One region of the Paenibacillus sp. FSL H7-0918 genome, then DNA from elsewhere that is predicted to be linked to it. Evidence: predicted binding sites of a transcription regulator. Region 1 holds the regulator's gene; each other region holds the start of a gene.
The links. Region 1 encodes NrdR, which represses ribonucleotide reductase genes. Its sites were predicted from a motif close to AACACNATATATNGTGTT; they were not measured.

Region 1 (4,239 bases):
GAAAGAGAAAGATGCAGATGGCGGACGTAAAGCTGAAACGGTAGATAAGGGCTCATTTTCCGAGCAGGCTTGGGCAGAGGTAGCTGCTGATTCTGAAGCGGGTACAGAACCTGTTATGAATGATGAACCGTTGAAATCAGCTGTTTTTTCACTTGAGCTTCGCCGTTTGGGGATCGTAGTACAGATCTTGCGTACCCCGTCTTCTGCGGATATGGATGCCTCAGGAAGCATCTCTTCGATGGAAGCGATGATACTGGGGATTGCGCTCTCTCTGGATGCTTTTGGGGCTGGACTTGGCGCAGCGCTGCTTGGCTTCAACCCGATATGGACATCACTTACAATAGCTTTGTTTAGTGGTACATTTCTATTGCTGGGTATGAAGACTGGACTTAGATTTGCCGGGAACTACTGGATGAAGCATGCTGCCGCATTACCAGCGTTATTATTAATTGCAATGGGAATACTGAAGCTATTATGAGGTGAGTACATGATTATAGGCTTAACCGGAGGAATCGCATCCGGAAAAAGCACAGTGTCTGCACTGCTTGTGAACAAGGGAGCGAGGCTGGTTGATGCCGATGTGATCGCCAGAGAAGTTATGCTTCCCGGGCATGAAGTGTTGGCTGCTGCTGCTAAGCAATTCGGAAAAGAGATCCTTTTTACGGATGGAACACTGAATAGGGCCAAATTAGGTGAAATCGTCTTTCAAGATCCTGTGGCCCTGCAAACCTTGAACAATTTGACGCATCCTGCCATCCGGCAGGAAATCAAAGACCGTATGTACAGCATGGAGCAGGAAGAGCCGAAGCGGCTTATTATTGTGGATATTCCGCTTCTTTTTGAATCAGGGCTTGAGACCCTGTTCCATGAGATTGTAGTAGTGTACGTTCCCCGTGATATGCAAATTGCTCGATTAATGGAACGTAATAGGCTCTCTTTAGAAGAAGCAGAAGCGCGATTGAATGCACAGATGGATATTGAACAGAAACGTAATAAAGCGGACTACATCATCGACAACAGTGGCGATCTTGCGTACACTGAGCAACAGGTTGCTGTTTTTTGGGACAGGCTGGGTTTATCATGAAATGGCTACGTAAAAAAAGAGTACTGCTTCTGCTATTTGTGGGTTTTACGGCAATATTGTTTCTGAGCACTAACTGGATGTCGTGGTTTTATCCCATCCATTTTAAAGATGAGATTCGCAAGCACAGCATCACTTATGAGATAGACCCGTTTCTTGTAACCGCGATTATTCGTGTAGAAACGAACTTCAAAACTGGACGAGAATCCAAAAAAGGCGCACTAGGGCTGATGCAGCTTATGCCGGATACCGCGAAGTGGGCGCTGGAAAAGGCCAAGCTTCCAAACGTATCTATGGAAGAACTCAAGCATGAGCCTTCGGCTAATATTGAACTGGGTACATGGTATCTTTCAACTTTATCCCGTCAGTTCGAAGGTAAACGTACAGCAATTATCGCAGCCTATAATGCTGGGCCCGGAAAAGTTCAACGCTGGTTGGACGAAGGGGTCTGGGATGGGACAGATGCAACCATTAAAGATATTCCCATTGGTGAAACCAGGCATTATGTACAGCGCGTTAATTATTACTATGATCAGTACACGGACATTTACAAAGAATTTTAATTTCTACCGTGTTATGTATAAAAAGAAGTATTAAACGACCTGTAGGTCGTTTAATACTTCTTCAAAAAGCTTATGTTGGTCAGGTTATTTGTATTGACCTGCCAGTTGTTGTTCTGCCAGGGTTACAAGACGTTTAGTGATGTAACCACCGATCGAACCATTTTCATAAGAAGTTTTATTGCCTTGGTAACCATCTGGGGAAAGCGTGATTCCTAGTTCTTGGGCAACTTCGTATTTAAGTTGTTCCAAGGCACCGCGGGAATTTGGAGCTACAAGGTTATTGGAGTTGTTGCTTTGGCTCATTGCTGTTCACCTCCTCTGTTGGTAACTGTATTATGTGCCGGACTTGCCATTATCATTACAAGAAAAAAACGGTGATTTCTGGAAATAATAAAAAAGCCGTTCAAAAGCCGGATTTATAACGTTCCGGGACCAAACCATTATGTATTAGGAAGTGATGAAGCTTATGAAATGCCCTTACTGTGATCACACAAATACTAAAGTGCTGGACTCGCGACCAGCGAATGAAAATAAGTCAATCCGTCGTAGGCGTGAATGTGAGCGTTGCAGCAAACGTTTCACTACTTTTGAAATGATTGAAGAAACGCCACTCATTGTAATTAAAAAAGACGGCAGCCGTGAGGAATTCAGTCGTGATAAAATACTCCGTGGTCTCATCCGTGCTTGTGAGAAACGGCCGGTTTCTGTGGAACGTCTAGAAAAGATCGTGTCCGAGGTTGAGAAATCTCTGCGCGGCATCGCCGTTGCGGAAGTGGAAAGCCAACAGATTGGTGAATTCGTGATGGAGCAGCTCTACCCAGTAGATGAAGTGGCTTACGTTCGTTTTGCGTCCGTATATCGCCAGTTCAAGGATATTAATATGTTCATGAAGGAACTCAAGGGGCTGCTATCCAAGAGTACGGGAGAATTAGAGGGATTATAGGGTTTTGTCCAGTTAGGGCGTTACAGCCAATCCTAGAGTCTGTTAGGAGTGCTTGTACTGGTTTGTTTCCTCTGAGTTTTGAGCGGGGAATTTGAGTGGAAAAATGAATTTTAAAAAAAGTGTTGACATAGAGGGCGATTTTTTATATTATATAGAAGTCGCCTACGACGCTTGAGTTTATCGGAACAACTCAATTACGACCAAACTAAAATTAAAAAATGTATGATTACATACATCTGAAATTTCAGTTTGGGGCCATAGCTCAGCTGGGAGAGCGCATCGCTGGCAGCGATGAGGTCAGGGGTTCGATCCCCCTTGGCTCCACCAAACATCATATGGACTCTTAGCTCAGTTGGTAGAGCAGTAGACTCTTAATCTATTTGTCCAGGGTTCGAGCCCCTGAGAGTCCATCCTAAAGAAACGGCAGAAATGCCGTTTTTTTTGTTGTTTGGGTAGATAAAACGTACAATGCAAAGAGAGTCGTGCGGAAACACGACTCCCAGTGCAATAGCCGCTTTTAAGGGCGGCGGCTTCGGAAGTTTAGTCAGGAAATAGACCGCATTCCTTTGCGAGAGGGCGGTCTATTTCTTTTTGAGGTAGTTGAGCAGTGCAATAACATCCTCGTAAAGGAGCGGAGATCATTATTTGTTTAATGACCGATCCTAAGTATCAAGAGAGCAGTGGGGGATATTTTAACGTTGGGACAGGCAATCCCATTGTACCCGTCCAACCGGGAGGAGATAGGGTAATGGAAAATAAATTATGGAACGATACGCGAGACATTTTGCAGCAGAAAGGTTTCTTTGGAAACTGATTTAATTAGTGGAACTAACCTCATGTCCGTTCGAATCACCCATTCATGATCCTGCGGACTGTATAGCTCTTATTTTCTTTATTTAGTGAAATTAGTCGAGTGATCGGACCGTAGCGCACTTATTTCCTCTCCAGTAGCAGTATTTTGTTTTGAAAAGACTAAATAAGTGCGTAGGAGTCCGATAGCTTGGGAAAACGCCCCATTATGAGAAAATAAGAGCACCTCGGTCCGTTGTATCTCAACATTCCGCCAGTCCGACATTTTTTAGTACTACGATCAGAAATAGACCGATCCCTTGTGAGAGAGGGCGGTCTATTTTACCGTTCCCGTTAGTTACCGTATTCCTTCAAAAGCGTACCTCACCAACTGCTGCACATAAGCATCGTCTATCGGTTGGCCGGTCACCAGCAAGCGGTAGAATATCGGCCCGTAAATAAGATCGGTAACAACTTCAATATCGAGAGTATCCTTCAATTCCCCGCGCTGAACACCTCGTTCCATAAGCAGCCGTGCCTCAAGCCGACGAGGCTGGAAATATCGGGTCCGATAAGCTTCCGCCAAGCCTGAATCCATCTGTCCTTCTCCAATGATCTCCGTAATGATTTTACCCTCTCGACTAATCAGGAACCGGGATAAGTTCGTTGCATGCATGAGAATATCATCGAATACTGAACCTGTGTCAGGTACGGGCAGTCTGTCCGCAGCGAAGGATAGGAATCCATCCATCACCACGGCAGCCTTGTTAGGCCACCATTTATATATCGTAGCTTTGCTGACCTTGGCACGATCCGCTATTTTTTCCACCGTAACTGCTCCAAAACCATTTTCCAATAACAAA
Region 2 (4,239 bases), on a different contig from region 1:
CATAAGTCCGAGTCTCAATCTGCTCAACAATCGGCATAACGCTTGAAGTGGCGTTTTGGATATAGGAAATGCTGGCCGTTGGCGCAATCGCCAAACGGTAAGCATGGTATAGGCCATTTGTTTTTACCGCATCCCGCAATTGTTCCCAGTCTGCTGGGGATGGGATATAAATATCTCCGAATAATTCTTGTACCCTTGGGGTAACCGGGCGGTAATCGGTAGTCAGGTAACGCTCGAAATAAGCTCCCGTAGCATAATCAGAAGCCTCAAATCCATGGAAAGATCGGCCCGTGGCGGCAGCGATTTCCATGCTTTTCTCTAGCGAGTGGAAATTCATAGTCATAAAGAAGGTCCGGGCAAAATCGCGGGCCTGCTCGCTTTCATAAGCAATGTTGTTCTTAGCCAGATAGCCGTGCAGATTCATGACGCCAAGACCGACAGAGTGCATTTCCTTGTTTGCTTTGGCTACGCCTGGGGCATTGGAAATACTGGTCATATCGCTAACAGCGGTCAGGGCGATCATGCCCTCATGTACGGATTCACGGATTTTGCCATGTTCCATCACGTTAACAATGTTCAAGGAAGCCAGATTGCAGCTTACATCGCGGCGGATTGTACTCTCCTGTCCGTAGTCGGCAATCTCTGAGGTCTCCTGCAGCTGAAAGATTTCAGTACAAAGGTTGGACATTTTGATCTGTCCGACGTTTTTCAGGGCATGGGCCGCATTGGCATTGCTCTTGTTCATGATATATGGATAGCCAGATTCCAGCTGGATCATGGCGATTTTGGTCAGCATATCCCGTGCGCTCATAGCTTTCTTCTTTTTGACACGTGGATCGGCCAGCAGCTTATCATACATGTCATCCAGATCCATATCGTCGAGATGCGTGCCGTAGGCTTTGTACACACTGTAAGGAGCAAATACATGCAGCGCTTCATTGTCCTTCGCCAGCTTATAGAAGCGGTTTGGAATAATCAGGCCGATGGACAGGGTTTTGAGTCTTGTTTTTTCGTCGGCGTTGATTTTCTTGCTGTCGAGGAATTCCAGAACGTCCCAGCCAAAAATATTGTAATAGGCTGCTCCTGATCCTTTACGTTGACCCATCTGATCTGCATAGGAGAAGCCGTCTTCCATCAGCTTAAGTACAGGTATAATTCCCTTCGCAGCATCCTCAACACCCTTGATAGTTTCACCACGGGAGCGTAGCTTGGATAGGTTAACGGCCACACCGCCACCGATCTTCGACAACTGCATGCAGGTATTCAGCACATAGTTGATGGAATTGAGCGAGTCGTCCATTTCGATTAGGAAGCAGGAGACGAGCTCACCACGCCGGCTCTTACCGGCATTTAAGAAGGTTGGTGTCGCAGGTTGCAGGCGCTGTTCCATCATCGAACGGGCAAGTACCCCCGCAGTATCGGCATTGCCGCGTCCCAGGTGAAGGGCGACTGCCGCCACACGGTCCGGGTAATGCTCCAGATATTGTTTGCGGTCATTGGTTTTTACAGCGTAATCCGTGTAGAATTTCGAAGCTGCCATATAAGATGGAAAACTGAAGTTGTAGGCGTGGGTAATCTGGTAGACTTCTTCAATTTCCGCCGTGCTGTACTGTTCATAAAAATTCTCGTAGAAATCCTGTTCAATCATATAATCAACCTTGGCTTTTGTATTCGCAAAAACCAGACTCCGCCGCTCTACATCCCGCATAAATTCGGCTACTGCCTCAAGATCTTTGTCTAGCTGAAAGAAGCCACTTTCGTCTCTCTTCATCAACATGTTGTTTAATTCAATATGCCGCAACCCGGCTCACCTCCTGTTTAATCCGTTCTACATCGCCAAATGTACCCGATAACTCAAATTTACCGATAACGGGCACGTTATACCGATCTGCAATCAAGTCCGCGCTGTGCGCGAACAGCTCGCCCCAGTTCTTATTGCCGCTGGCGGCGATGCCCTTCAGATTGGCATTATTGTTCTTCAAGAAAGTAGACACCTTTTCTGGAATCTGTCCAAAGCCGGTGGTATATGTAATAAGCACATAGGGCTCATCAATCGTCATATGCTCCTCAATCTGCACAGCCGGCAACTTAAGTTTGCTGATGAAGCGTCTGACATTTCCTGTTTTTGAATCATACGCGACTAGCATGGTGTCTGTCCCCCTGTAAATATTAAAAACTATTGAAAATAGTATGAAAACTGAATGGATAAGCTATAAATACTGAAAAATCGTATCTATACTATATTTAGTGTGCGTTGTTTATTTTAATTACTATATGTTGAAAAGTCAATATGGGAACAGCAGTCTTAATAGCTGGGAAAGTGTCTCGTAAGCGGTTTTTTGGTAGACTTTTAGGGCAGAAAGACCGGAGTATTAGCATTTTGCTAGTTTAAAAATAAAAATAAAAAAATTGCAGGAATAAGGGTGATACTTAGGGATGCTGCTGAGGGTGATGGCAAGCCAATAAATCTGCAAGGAACAGAGCCTGCTCCTTGCAGATTTATTGGCTTTATTTTTGCGAAGTGGGATTATTCTTAATAATCTCTTGATCTCAAGAACGGTTGTTCACTCCGAGGCTTCGGTCAGATGGTGAATCTGCTTTAAGTTGCTGCATGTATTCCCTGGGGGAAATTCCGGTTACCTTTTTGAAAACTTTACTGAAATAGAAGGCACTCTCATATCCCAGCTTCTGTGAGATTTCGTAGATGCGACCTTCCCCACGTGCCATCATTTCTTTGGCTGTCGTGATTTTGATCTCCGTGATATATTCCACATAGTTGACCTTGGCAACCTTGGAGAAAAGGTGGCTCAGATAGTTGGGACTGAAATTGAAGACATCAGCCACTTGATTGAGCGAGAGCTTAGTTCCGAGATTTCGTTTAATATACTCTTGGACATTTTTGACGAGCTGCTCCTTGTAGCTTTGTCTGCGGGTAGAGAGGATGTCTGAGCAACCGTCCCGGAACTGGATCAGCCAGCCAGCGATCTCTTCAATCGTATGCATCTGGTAGATAGCCCGGTAGCCCTCCGGTTCATTTTCGAAAATTTGTTCCACAATGTTCTCACCGTCTGCGAGCAGTGAAGTGGCCATGTACAGAATGTTGCAGGCGGCATCAGTGGCGGGAACCAGCAGGTCGGCCCGGCCGTCGAAGATTTCGATCATTTTGGAGATAATGGCGTATAAAGCTTGGGTATCCATTTCTTCAAAAGCACGGCGGATCTCTGTACGCAATTCGGAGAAATCAAACAACAGATGATCCTGCTCCAGCGACTCTCCTTCGGCAAAAAACACAAACGACTGTGCTTTAACCGCAGCAGGAAGCGCTTTTCGCGCAGCGAGGTAGCTTTCCCGCAGCAAATAAGGATCCTCGACCGCAAAGCCGATCGCGCCGATGATCCTTACATTGAAGTAGTTATGGAGTATGGAGGCCATATGGGTCAATAGCATTTCAATCTCAGGCATCCATTGCCGTGAATCCGTCCCGTTGACGGGCAGGGTTACAGCAAAATTGCGCAAGTCCAGACTGCTCACATAACAAGGTCTTATGGAAGTAAGCGTATCTTTGGCCATTTGGACGGTACTTGAACACAGAGCAACCATTTTATCGCCGCGGGGCGGGACACTGTCTGGCCCCAAAATACGGCAAGTGCAGACTAGATAAGCAGGTTCCTTGAGCTCAAGGTTTAAATCATCTCTCTGCAAAAGGTACTGGTTTTTATTTGCGAATAAGTTATTGAACAGGCGGATGAAAAATTTATCGCGTTGAGCTTGTAGATTGCCTCTATGAGCAAGCATGGGATAGCTGTCTAGGGTTTGAAAAGCCTCCAACTGGGAAATTGCTTTCCGAATGGAGGCATCAAGTGCCTCTGGTGTCAGTTCTAGCTTCACTAGATAATCTGTGGCTTGCACTTCAATCGCTCCACGCGCGTATTCGAATTCCTCGTAGCTTGTTAAGATGATGAACAGCGGAAGCCGGCCGTGTTTTTTGCGTACCGCATTGGCAACTTCTAAGCCGCTTTTAATTGGCATTTTTATATCGCTGATTACGATGTCAGGACGAAGGGTGTCAATCATTTCTTCCTCTTGAGCCCCGTTGTGTGCAATGCCGACAATTTCTATATTATATTGCTCCCACTTCAGCATGGACTGCAAGCCGATACAGACCAGCGCCTCGTCATCAGCAATTAACAACTTGATCAATTCCATCACATCCTTGCTTGATATGCTACTCTATTCCTT
Region 3 (4,239 bases), on a different contig from region 1:
ACCTACATTCAGGAAGATTTCAGCCGGTATTCCATCAAGATCATTGATCGTAATATATGCCATCCCAAATGGTGTGTTGATTTTATAGGTAGCGCCGCGCAGAACCTGCGGACGTTTTTTGTATTGTTTATCCGCCTCTTTTGTAGTCACTTGAGGCGCTGGACTTGCTGCTACAACACTTGTACTTGCTTCTACAGTAGTTGTAGCTTCCTCTGCTGCAACCGTAGCAGCTTCTTTTTTGTCTTCCTTCTTCGTGGTTTCCAGAACTTGAACATCACGACTTCCATCGCGGTAGATCGTAACACCCTTACATCCTAGATCAAAGGCCATTTCATATAGCTCAGCCGTCTCCTCAACCGTAAAGTCAGACGGGCAGTTCGCTGTTTTGGAAATAGAGCTATCTACCCAGCGTTGGATCGCTGCTTGCGCACGGATATGATCTTTAGCTGACAGATCCATCGAAGTTACAAAGTAGTCCGGCAGCTCTTCACCCGGATGAGCTTCCAGCCACTCTTGAGCGATTGGAACAAACTGTTCATCATAGCCAAGACGACTTTGACGGAAATATTTAAAGGCAAAATAAGGCTCAATTCCCGTAGAAGTACCTACCATTGTACCTGTACTACCTGTAGGTGCTTGTGTAATCACTGTAACGTTACGCATACCATGTTCACGAATCGCTTCGCCAACCTCTGGATACGCTTCGACTATATTTTTCATAAAGCCGCTCATTAGATATTTCTCAGTATCAAAAGCTAGGAAGGAACCCTTCTCTCCAGCAATTTCTGCCGAAGCAAGGTAGGCTTCACGAGCCATAAAGCCGTATAGCTTGTCCAGAAACTCCAACGATTCCGGGCTGCCGTAACGGATGTTCAATTTAATCATCAGCTCCGCCAATCCCATGGTTCCGAGACCCACGCGGCGTTCCTTTTTCTGGTTCGCTTCATTTTCCGGGAAATGATAAGGTGTTTTATCAATTACATTGTCCAGAAAACGGACCGAATAACGGGTTGTAGTCGCAAGATCTTCCCAATCTACATCATGATTTTTCTCATCGTAGAACTTGGACAGGTTCACCGCAGACAGATTGCAGACTCCCCAGCCTGGCAGGCCTTGCTCTCCACAAGGATTCGTACAAATAATCGGGTTGAAATACCAGCTGTTAGACATCTGGTTATAGTATTCCATGAACACGACGCCTGGCTCAGCGGATTTCCATGCCGATTCAATGATCGTACGCCACACGTCACGCGCTTTTACGGTGCGATAATGGATAACGTTTTTGCCGGCAGCTTTCCACTTGTCGAGATCGCCATCCCATATTTCGTTATATTCAGGATCGGTTGTATCCGGGAATACGAGATCCCAGTCCAGATCTTCTTTTACAGCCTTCATAAAACCATTGCTCACACATACCGAAAGGTTAGCATTAGTGACTTGGCCCATCGTTTGCTTCACGGTAATGAAGTCCTCAACATCGGGATGCCAGTCATTAATCATCAACATGAGCGCGCCACGACGGCTGCCGCCTTGCTCAATAAGCCCCGTAGTATAACTAAACAAACCGCCCCAAGATACGGAACCACTGGATGAACCATTAACCCCTCTAACAATCGCACGACGAGGACGCAATGAAGACAGGTTAATGCCCACACCGCCACCACGGGCCATAATCTCCGTCATTTCAGACAATGTCTGCATGATGCCGCCACGGCTGTCTTTTGGAGAAGGGATTACATAACAGTTGAACAATGTTAATTCTTCACTAGCACCTGCACCAGCCGCAATACGTCCACCCGGCACAAGCTTCCAATCATCCAGAATTGAACGGAATTTGCCCGCCCATTCTGCTTGAAGCTCAGGTGTCTTCTCTACAGAAGCCATCGCTGTGGATAGACGGTCCCACATTTCCTCAGGAGTTTTTTCTATATTAAGGGTCAACTTTTCAACATCCGATTTCACAAACTCACCGCTGCGTGTCTTTACAGTTACGATTCGACCACTGCGCTCCACAATTTCTCCGACTTCCTTAGTTGGAAACTTCGGATCATCTTTGGTCAGCACCAATACAACGTCGCCTACTTTAGCATTGTTGCTGTCTGCATCCTTCCAAGCATAACGATCCAAAAATATTTTTTCACTTAGCCCTTCAAGGCGTTGCTTACGTTCCACTTTACTCAATAAAAAAACCTCCCGCATGTGTAGTAGATATTAGTTTCCGGTCCAAGGTATGGGCCCACAACAAAAACTCCCTTACCATCCTCCACTGCTTAACAGGTGTATGTAGGAAGCTCATCTTGTCAATAACAAATACCAGCTAAGCACTCTATAAAAAATACATTTTCAAGCTTTTGTCACAATATATTGTGTGCGTCAGCTTTTAAACTATACCACATATTGTATCGAAGGTCTTATTCGAAAATAGAGTCAAGTTGCCGAATTATCGCAAACGTTGCTGCTTTTTCTCGCTCTTGCTCTCTTTTTTAAAGGCTATCGTGAAAAATAGGAGGTTATGAATTCTCTCGTTTACGAGCATACTACTCTTACGAATGGTGATATAAATCCGAGCTTGAGGAGGCTGCATTATGACGCAATTATTCCGTAATTCTCTATCCCAGCAAGGGGGAACACCCGCGCCGATACTGCCTGTTCCTCTTTCTTTTGACCGGAATTGGTTGCAAGATCTGGAGCTCAAATTGGAAAAGGGCGGCCCATGGGGAGACTACCGTTTATCTAAGCTTGCCGTACAAGGAGAGGAAACAGGTCTAGTAACGAGCTTCGATGAGCTGCAATGTATGAAGCATTTATCCGGCTTGTCCCCTCTTCCCCATCAGCTGGATACAGCGCATAAGGTTCTGTTCGAAATGTCAGGCCGCGCGATTCTTGCAGATGAGGTTGGACTGGGCAAGACCATTGAAGCAGGACTGGTGCTCAAAGAATATCTCGTACGCGGTCTTGTCTCCAAAGTGCTTATTCTCGTACCTGCTTCTCTAGTATTGCAATGGGTTCGTGAGCTGAATGCGAAATTTGGCATCACTGCTGTCGCTCAGAAAAAAGCCTATTCGTGGGGCAACGCCATAGTCGTCGCATCGATGGATACCGCCAAACGAGATCCGCATAAGGAAATCTTGCTGGAAAATGAATACGATATGTTGATCATTGATGAAGCTCACAAGCTGAAGAATAAAAAATCGACCAATTATCTATTTGTACAGCAATTACGCAAAAAATATTGCCTGCTGCTCACCGCGACTCCCGTTCAGAATGATCTGGGCGAACTCTTTAATCTGATCACTATACTGAAGCCGGGGCAACTTGGAAATCAGGGCGATTTTGCCTCGAATTTCGTGGTTGATAAACGCCAGCCCAAGAATGAAGGTCAACTGCGGGACGAGCTTTCGAAGGTCATGATCCGCAATCGCCGTGGTGAAGGTCCTGTTAATTTCACGAAACGAAAAGTCCGTAATATTCCCTTAGTTCTCTCCCAAGAAGAAAAAGATTTGTATAACAGTGTTACTTCCTTTGTCAAAGACCAGTATCAGGAATCCGGCGGCAATCTTAGCAGTATGCTTTCTCTGGTAACCCTTCAACGTGAGGTGTGCAGCAGCCGGGATGCCGTCTTTATCACTTTAGTTAATTTGATCAAAAAGCTGCCTGCGGATTCCCCAAAAAGAGACCGGATGATGGAGCTGCTACAGACCCTCCGTACCGTTAAAACAAACACTAAAGCTGAAACAACCTTAGCCCTCATTCAAGAAATGAATGAAAAGGTCATCGTTTTCACGGAATATCGCGCAACTCAAGAGTATTTACTACAATATTTCCGTGAACATGGGCTGATGTGTGTCTCTTATTCCGGCGGAATGAACCGTGGGAAAAAAGATTGGATGATGGATCTTTTCCGCGGCCGCGCTCAAGTTATGATTGCAACGGAAGCCGGTGGTGAAGGAATTAACCTGCAATTTTGCCACCATATGATCAACTTTGATCTGCCCTGGAATCCCATGCGCGTGGAGCAACGTATCGGACGTGTCCATCGGTTAGGGCAAGAAAATGACGTAGTGATCTACAACTTGTCTACGCAAGGCACGATTGAAGAACATATCCTGCATCTGCTGCATGAAAAAATCAATATGTTTGAAATGGTGATTGGCGGGCTGGATGTAATCCTGGAACGTTTTGAAAAGAAGGAATCGCTGGAGAAAAGTTTATACAAAATCATGCTCGAATCCCGCTCCG

Region 2: nrdI (class Ib ribonucleoside-diphosphate reductase assembly flavoprotein NrdI) is a predicted target of NrdR. The motif match lies at 2,235-2,252, and genes of this name have one in related genera.
Region 3: MHI15_RS26240 (adenosylcobalamin-dependent ribonucleoside-diphosphate reductase) is a predicted target of NrdR. The motif match lies at 2,354-2,371, and genes of this name have one in related genera.

Annotation. Positions count from the first base shown of each region.
Region 1 covers NZ_JBBOWJ010000007.1:11,409-15,647, reverse strand. Annotated here, with positions in the region: gene MHI15_RS30125 (manganese efflux pump) at 1-478, shown strand, start outside; gene coaE (dephospho-CoA kinase) at 488-1,084, shown strand; gene MHI15_RS30115 (lytic transglycosylase domain-containing protein) at 1,081-1,644, shown strand; gene MHI15_RS30110 (alpha/beta-type small acid-soluble spore protein) at 1,729-1,947, opposite strand; gene nrdR (transcriptional regulator NrdR) at 2,111-2,587, shown strand; tRNA gene MHI15_RS30100 (tRNA-Ala) at 2,839-2,914, shown strand; tRNA gene MHI15_RS30095 (tRNA-Lys) at 2,925-2,997, shown strand; gene MHI15_RS30090 (TetR/AcrR family transcriptional regulator) at 3,735-4,239, opposite strand, start outside.
Region 2 covers NZ_JBBOWJ010000002.1:508,481-512,719, reverse strand. Annotated here, with positions in the region: gene nrdE (class 1b ribonucleoside-diphosphate reductase subunit alpha) at 1-1,801, opposite strand, end outside; gene nrdI (class Ib ribonucleoside-diphosphate reductase assembly flavoprotein NrdI) at 1,788-2,147, opposite strand; gene MHI15_RS16190 (helix-turn-helix domain-containing protein) at 2,551-4,200, opposite strand; gene MHI15_RS16185 (sensor histidine kinase) at 4,231-4,239, opposite strand, start outside.
Region 3 covers NZ_JBBOWJ010000004.1:287,677-291,915, forward strand. Annotated here, with positions in the region: gene MHI15_RS26240 (adenosylcobalamin-dependent ribonucleoside-diphosphate reductase) at 1-2,181, opposite strand, end outside; gene MHI15_RS26245 (DEAD/DEAH box helicase) at 2,586-4,239, shown strand, end outside.